Linked DNA regions of Alloalcanivorax dieselolei B5. The protein of the gene in region 2 interacts with the protein of the main gene of each other region in a pairwise test. Links are inferred from orthologs where the notes say so. Each region holds a gene or a part of one and is shown on either strand. Other genes may lie near its edges.

What was found.
Region 1: the proteins of ftsA (region 2) and B5T_RS17755 interact in binary tests that used the Escherichia coli proteins (3 or more experiments, as listed by UniProt). The link is inferred for Alloalcanivorax dieselolei B5 from one-to-one orthologs.

What each region holds. Positions count from the first base shown.
Region 1 is NC_018691.1:3,991,049-3,995,264, forward strand. What follows is about bases 1,387-4,216. They hold B5T_RS17755 (rod shape-determining protein), read right to left. Parts: upstream 3,409-4,216; coding sequence 2,365-3,408; downstream 1,387-2,364. Other genes in these bases: mreD (rod shape-determining protein MreD), read right to left, coding at 1,387-1,443; mreC (rod shape-determining protein MreC), read right to left, coding at 1,440-2,318; gatC (Asp-tRNA(Asn)/Glu-tRNA(Gln) amidotransferase subunit GatC), read left to right, coding at 3,763-4,050; gatA (Asp-tRNA(Asn)/Glu-tRNA(Gln) amidotransferase subunit GatA), read left to right, coding at 4,057-4,216. In the rest of the region: B5T_RS17735 (YhdP family protein), read right to left, coding at 1-272; B5T_RS17740 (Maf family protein), read right to left, coding at 299-919; more of mreD, read right to left, coding at 952-1,386. UniProt on the Escherichia coli protein: Forms membrane-associated dynamic filaments that are essential for cell shape determination. Acts by regulating cell wall synthesis and cell elongation, and thus cell shape.
Region 2 is NC_018691.1:3,878,812-3,881,645, forward strand. It holds ftsA (cell division protein FtsA), read right to left. Parts: upstream 2,119-2,834; coding sequence 883-2,118; downstream 1-882. Other genes in the region: ftsZ (cell division protein FtsZ), read right to left, coding at 1-707; B5T_RS17235 (cell division protein FtsQ/DivIB), read right to left, coding at 2,138-2,834. UniProt on the Escherichia coli protein: Essential cell division protein that assists in the assembly of the Z ring. May serve as the principal membrane anchor for the Z ring.

The DNA of each region.
Region 1 (4,216 bases), 110 kb from region 2 along the record:
GACCCGCCTTCCACCGCCGGCAGACTCAGCCCGAACAGCCGGATGCGTGGTGACAGCCCCTCCATCTCGCCTTCCAGGCGATCGATCTCGATGTCGGTGCCGAAGCGCTCCGCCACCAGCGTTTCCAGTTGTGTCTGGTATTCCGGCAGTACCGCCATGAATTGCCGCATGGCCACCACGTACACCGCCAGCAACACCAACGGGATGGCCACCAGCCACCATAGCCAGTCGCGCCAGAAGGCATGTCCGTGCCTGTCGTTTTTTCTGCTCACCTTGGCCTCGTCACCACCTTCGCGCCCTATTCAGCGGGCACGGAGATACCGTAGGGGACCCCTGCCCATTCCAGCAGAGGAAGGGTCTGCTCCAGGGGCAGTCCCACCACCCCACTGTAACTGCCGGCCAGGGACGCCACCAGCGCGGCGCCCAGCCCCTGTATGCCATAGGCACCGGCTTTGTCCCGGCCTTCTCCACGGGCCACATAGGCGCGCCGCTGAGCCGCGGTGAGCGCCCGGAATCTTACCCGGGTTGTCGACATGGCCGTGCGCGCCTCGCCCTGATGCAACACGCAGACCCCGCTGAGCACCCGATGTTCCCGGGCGCACAGGGCATCGATCATGGCCAGGGCATCGTCATCATCGACGGGCTTGCCGAGAATGCGCGCCTCCAGCACCACCGCGGTATCCGCGCCGAGCACCGCACCGGGCGACGTCCGCAGACCATCACCGGCGCCGGCCTTGGCGCGGGCCAAACGGATCACGTATTGCTCGGGAGATTCATCGGGCAAGGGCGTTTCGTCCACGCCCGGAGCCGGCAGGCGAGTGAACCGGGCTCCCACCTGGGTCAATAACTCGGCTCGTCGGGGCGAACCGGAAGCGAGAAACAGCGGCGTCCCCCGCTGAGGTAAAACAACGTCCGTCATGTCGTCCTGCCATCGGCCTGGTCGATCCGTTCTCAGCGCACCAGAAAACGCAACTGCACCCAGCGCAGCGCGGCCACGATCGGCCGCCACAGCACCGCGCTGGCCAGCGTACTGTAAAGGATCGTATAGGGAGGATAATAAGCGCGCCCCACGGATTCCTGCACCAGATAGGCTAGCAGATTCGAGGAGCCGACCAACAGGAACACCACCGCGGTTTGCTGCAAAGCCGGAAAGACACGCATACGCTTGTAGGCGGCCAACATGAAGTAGGCCCCCAGGCTATAGGCCAGAGCCCATTGACCCAGCGTGGTGCCCACCAGCACATCGTGATACAGCCCGACCACGAAGCCCCACAGCACGCCGACCCGATGCGGCAACGCCAGTACCCAGTACATCAACACCAGCAACAGCCAGTCCGGACGCAACCAGTTCAGGTCCTCGGGCAGCGGCACCACCTCCAGCAGACCGGCGAGGAACAGCGTCACCAGGATCACGCCGGTGCCGGCCGGTTTCTCCTTGCTCATTGGCCTTCCTCCTCCGCCATGTCCGGCGGCGCGTCCCCTTGTTCGTCCTGATCAGCGGGAGCGGGCTCCACCGGTTTGGATTCCACCAACAGCACGTGACTGGCGCGATCAATCTGGGCCTTGGGCCGGGCCAGGATATCGGCGAAGGCGGCGCCGGAGCGGTGATCCACACTGACCACCTCGGCCACCGGATAGCCACGGGGATAGAGCTGTCCCAGGCCGGTACTCACCAGCAAGTCGCCCTGCTGCACATCGGCGGTGTCCGGCACGTACAGCAAACGCAGGGTATTGCCCTGGCCGGTACCGGCCAGAATCGCGCGCACCCCGTTGCGGTTAACCTGCACACTCATGGCATGACTGGCGTCGGTGATCAGCAGCACCCGCGAAGCCAGCGGCCCCACTTCCACCACCTGACCGATCAACCCTTGGGCCTCCAGCACGCCCTGGCCACGGCGCACGCCCTCGCGGGCGCCCTTGTTGATCACGATTTCCTGGCGGTTGGGGTCCGGATCCAGACCGATGATCTCCGCCACCAGCACCGATCCTTCCAGGCTCGCCGAAGAGTTCAGCAGCTCGCGCAAGCGGGTGTTTTCCGCCTCCAGCACCGCCAGTTTCTGCACCCGCTGTTCCAGAATCAGCACCTGACGGTTCAGGCGCTCCTGATCTTCCAGCAGTTCACCACGGCTCTGGGTCTGGCGTGAAACGAAACGGGCGGTGTCCACCGGCAGGTGGGCCAGGTACTGGGCCGGCGCGGTGAGGTAGCCGACCACGTAACGGATCGGCTGTGCCCACGGTGTGCGCTGGTCGAGCACCATCAGCACCACGGCCAGCACCAGCGCGATGAGAAGACGGTAAGTAGGGTTGGAAGAGGACATGGCCGTCGGTTACCAGGACGTTGGCGCCGTGAGGCGCCAACGTCTATCAACCCATGGCCAGCATATCAAGCCCGTGGGTATCCATCATTTCCAGGGCCTTGCCACCGCCGCGTGCCACGCACGTCAGCGGATCATCCGCGATGATCACCGGCAGGCCGGTTTCCTCGCTGAGCAGCCGGTCGATATCACGCAGCAGCGCGCCGCCGCCGGTGATCACCAGGCCCCGTTCGGCGATATCGGAAGCCAGCTCCGGGGGCGAAGCCTCCAGGGCATTGCGCACCACATTGACAATGGCGGCCAGCGGCTCCTTGAGCGCTTCCAGGATTTCCTCGGAATTGAGGGTGAACTGGCGCGGCACCCCTTCCGCCAGATTACGCCCGCGAACGTCGATTTCCAGCACCTCGCCACCGGGATAGGCGGTGCCGATTTCGTGCTTGATGCGTTCCGCGGTGGATTCACCGATCAGCGAACCGTATTCCTTGCGCACATAGGCGACGATGGCCTCATCGAAACGGTCACCGCCAATACGCACGGATTCGGAGTAGACTACGCCGTTCAGGGAAATAAGGGCGATTTCGGTGGTGCCTCCACCGATATCCACCACCATGGAGCCACGCGCTTCTTCCACCGGCAGGCCGGCACCGATGGCGGCGGCCATGGGCTCTTCGATCAGGAACACATCACGAGCCCCGGCGCCGTAGGCGGAATCCTGAATGGCCCGGCGCTCCACTTGCGTGGATTTGCAAGGCACACAGACCAGTACCCGGGGCGCCGGCGGGAAAAAGCCGGTGTCATGCACCTTTTTGATAAAGTACTGGAGCATTTTCTCGGTGACGTCGAAATCGGCGATCACCCCGTCCTTCATCGGACGAATGGCGGTAATGTTGCCGGGAGTACGGCCCAACATCCGTTTTGCGTCGGCGCCAACCGCGGCCACGCTCTTTTGGGCACCGTGATGACGAATCGCCACCACCGAGGGCTCATCGAGGACAATACCCCGACCACGCACATAGATCAGCGTGTTGGCGGTCCCCAAATCAATAGAAAGATCGGTGGAGAACATCCCCCGAATACGTTTGATAACGGACATCCTGGCCAGTTTCCTGAAGTCTCGTCGAGAGGAAAGCGCCGTCTTGATCCCGTTTTCACAGGTGACGGCAAGATGGCGCAACTCTAGCAACGGCGGGCCCATCCGGCAAGGCCGACGGATCGGCCGAAGCGCCGCCGGCGCCCCTGTTTTCATCGTACCGGGAGGCGATCATCCGCAATCCCCGGGGCAAGCGCCCGGATTTGCCCTCCCCGGATGCCGGTTCAGTGGCTCCCCGAGGCCGGTCTGTGGTACTTTTTGCGCCTTCCTGAAGCCGATTTCCGATCCCGTGCCGACGCCACGGCGTACTGATACCGGGCTGTGCTGATTCTTGCGAAGAGAACAACGGAGAGAACCATGGCTATTGATTCCAAGGTGGTCGCTCAAGTCGCCCACCTGGCGTGCCTGCAAGTGGACGACAACGAGACCGCGGCATTGAGCGAACGGCTCAACGACATTCTCGCCATGGTGGACCAGTTGCAGCAGGCCGATGTGGATGGCGTCGCGCCTCTGGCCCATCCCCTGGATGTGAGTCAGCCGCTACGCGACGACCACGTTACCGAACCGGACGTGCGCGAACGGGTCATGCCGATCGCCCCGGCCACCGAAGAGGGCTGCTTCCTGGTCCCCCGAGTGATTGAATAAGACGCCATGCATACCAAGACCCTGACCGAACTCAGAGCCGGCCTGGCCGCCCGGGAATTCTCCTCCCGCGAGCTGACCGAACACTTTCTGCGCCGCATCCGGCAATTCGACGGTGAACTCAACAGTCTGATCACCGTCACCGAGGAGCAGGCCCTGGCCCAGGCCG
Region 2 (2,834 bases):
TTGTCGCCGGTGGCGATACCGGTACCCATCATCGCGGTACCCAGTTCACTCATCACCGTGCGCACATCGGCGAAGTCGACGTTGATCATGCCGGGACGGACGATCAGATCGGCGATCCCTTTCACCGCGCCCTGCAGTACTTCGTTGGCCGCTTTGAACGCGTCCAGCAGGGTGGTGGAACCGCCCAGCACCGACTGCAACTTCTCGTTGGGGATGGTGATCAGGGAGTGCACTTGGTCGCGCAGGGCCTGGATGCCTTCCTGAGCGGAGCGCATGCGCTTCTTGCCCTCGAACGGGAACGGTTTGGTCACCACCGCCACCGTGAGGATACCCAGTTCCTTGGCGATCTCGGCCACCACCGGCGCCGCGCCGGTACCGGTACCACCGCCCATGCCGGCGGTGACGAACACCATGTCCGCGCCGTCGAGCAACTCGGCGATGCGGTCACGGTCCTCCAGCGCCGCCTGCCGGCCGATTTCCGGATTGGCACCGGCACCCAGACCCTTGGTCACCTGGCTGCCCAGTTGAATCACGGTCTTGGCCGAGGAATTGCGCAGGGCCTGTGCATCGGTATTGGCGCAAATGAAATCCACGCCTTCCACGTTAGAGCGCACCATGTGGTCCACGGCATTGCCGCCGCCACCACCAACGCCCACCACTTTGATCACCGCGCCATGGGGTACGGAATCTTCCAGTTTGAATTGCATAATTGATCTCCCGCTTGTTGCTTCCCTGGTTACTGCTTTTTCCAAATCGGGCCAACCTGCCCGGCCCGTCTTGAAACCGTTGAAATCGCTCCACGCTTGCACGCTTCACGCAACACGCGAAAACCACTCCGATTCAGCGTGCTGCGTGCTGGCGTGTTGCGTGCCAGCGTTTTCATCAAAAATTGCCCTGGAACCAGCGCTTGAAGCGCTCGACCCAGTTCACTTGTCCACCACCGGCCTGGGCACGCGCGCTCAGGCCTTCCTTCTCCATCCGCAGCCCGTAGAGCAGCAGGCCCACGGAAGTGGAATAAATCGGGTTGCGCACCACGTCGGTGAGCCCGGCCACGCCCTGCGGCGTACCCAGCCGTACCGGCATGTGGAAAATCTCCTCCGCCAGTTCCACCGCGCCTTCGATCTTCGAGGAGCCACCGGTCAGAACGATGCCGCCGGGGATCAGGTCCTCGTACCCGGAGCGGCGGATTTCCGCCTGGATCAGGGTGAACAGTTCGTCGTAACGCGGCTCCACCACCTCGGCCAGATTCTGGCGGCTGAGGGTGCGCGGTGGCCGGTCGCCGACGCTGGGCACCTTGATGGTTTCGTCGGCGCCGGCCAGTTGCGTCAGCGCGCAGGCGTACTTGATCTTGATCTCGTCGGCGTGCTGCTTCGGCGTGCGCAGCGCCATGGCGATATCGTTAGTGACCTGATCACCGGCAATCGGAATATTGGCGGTGTGCCGGATCGCCCCTTCGGTGAAGATGGCGATATCGGTGGTGCCGCCGCCGATGTCGACGATGCACACGCCCAGTTCACGCTCGTCCTCGGTCAGTACCGAATAGGCGCTGGCCAGTTGCTCGAGGATGATGTCCTCCACTTCGAGACCGCAGCGGCGCACGCATTTTTCCACGTTCTGGGCCGCGTTCACGGCGCAGGTCACCAGGTGCACCTTGGCTTCCAGGCGCACCCCGCTCATGCCCACCGGCTCGCGCACCCCTTCCTGGTTGTCCACCACGTATTCCTGCGGCAGCACATGCAGGGTCTTCTGGTCCGCCGGAATCGCCACCGCCTGGGCGGCGTCGATGACGCGGTCGATATCCGCCTGCATCACCTCCCGGTCACGGATGGCGACAATGCCGTGGGAGTTGAGGCTGCGCACGTGGGATCCGGCGATGCCGGCGTAGACCGAGTGGATCTGGCACCCGGCCATCAGTTCCGCTTCCTCCACCGCCCGCTGGATCGAGCGCACCGTGGCCTCGATATCCACCACCACGCCTTTCTTCATGCCGCGGGAGGGCTGCGAGCCGAGGCCCACCACCTCGACGGTGCCTTCGCTGGTCACCTGACCGACGATCGCCACCACCTTGGAGGTACCGATGTCCAGTCCCACGATCATGTTGTCCATTGCGTTCGCCATTAGCGCCTGCCTCGATCCGTTATACTTTGCCCGCCCGGCGGGCGGATGCCGCTTGCGCGTCCTGGTCATCCCGCCAGGTGACCGCCACGCCATCGGCGTAGCGCAGATCCACCCGGGCCACGCCGCGACTGTCGGTGCTCAGCACCCCGCGGTACAACCGCACGAAGCGGCGCAGCTTGTTCACGTACTGTTCCCGATCCACCACCAACTGCATGTTGTTATTCAGGGTCAGGCGGGCGGTGAGACGCGCGTTCACCTCCATCCGCTCGATCCCCAAGCCAATGTCGCTGAGCAGTTTGGCCATGCTGTGGTAGTAGCTCATTACTTCGTCGAGCCGTTGTTCCGGTCCGTTCAGACGCGGCAGACCGGAAAGGTCGTACTGCTTCAGCGCCTTGAACGGTTCGCCGGTATTGGAGACCAGCAAGGTCTCGTTCCACACCGCCACCGGTTCCCGCTCGGTGACGGTGAGCACCACGGTATCCGGCCACTGACGCCGCACCGAGACATCCGCCACCCAGCTCAATTCCCGCGCCTGGTCATAGATCCGGTCCAATGGCGCAGTAAAGTAGTTGGCGTCACGCACCAGGGTGGCCAGCTTGGTCTGCACCTGCTGCTGACGGCGGACGTCGGTGACCCCGTCCACACCCACCTTGCGCACCGGGTAGTGATCCAACACCCGTGGCAGGTAAATCACGCCGCCCACCAGCACCGCCGCC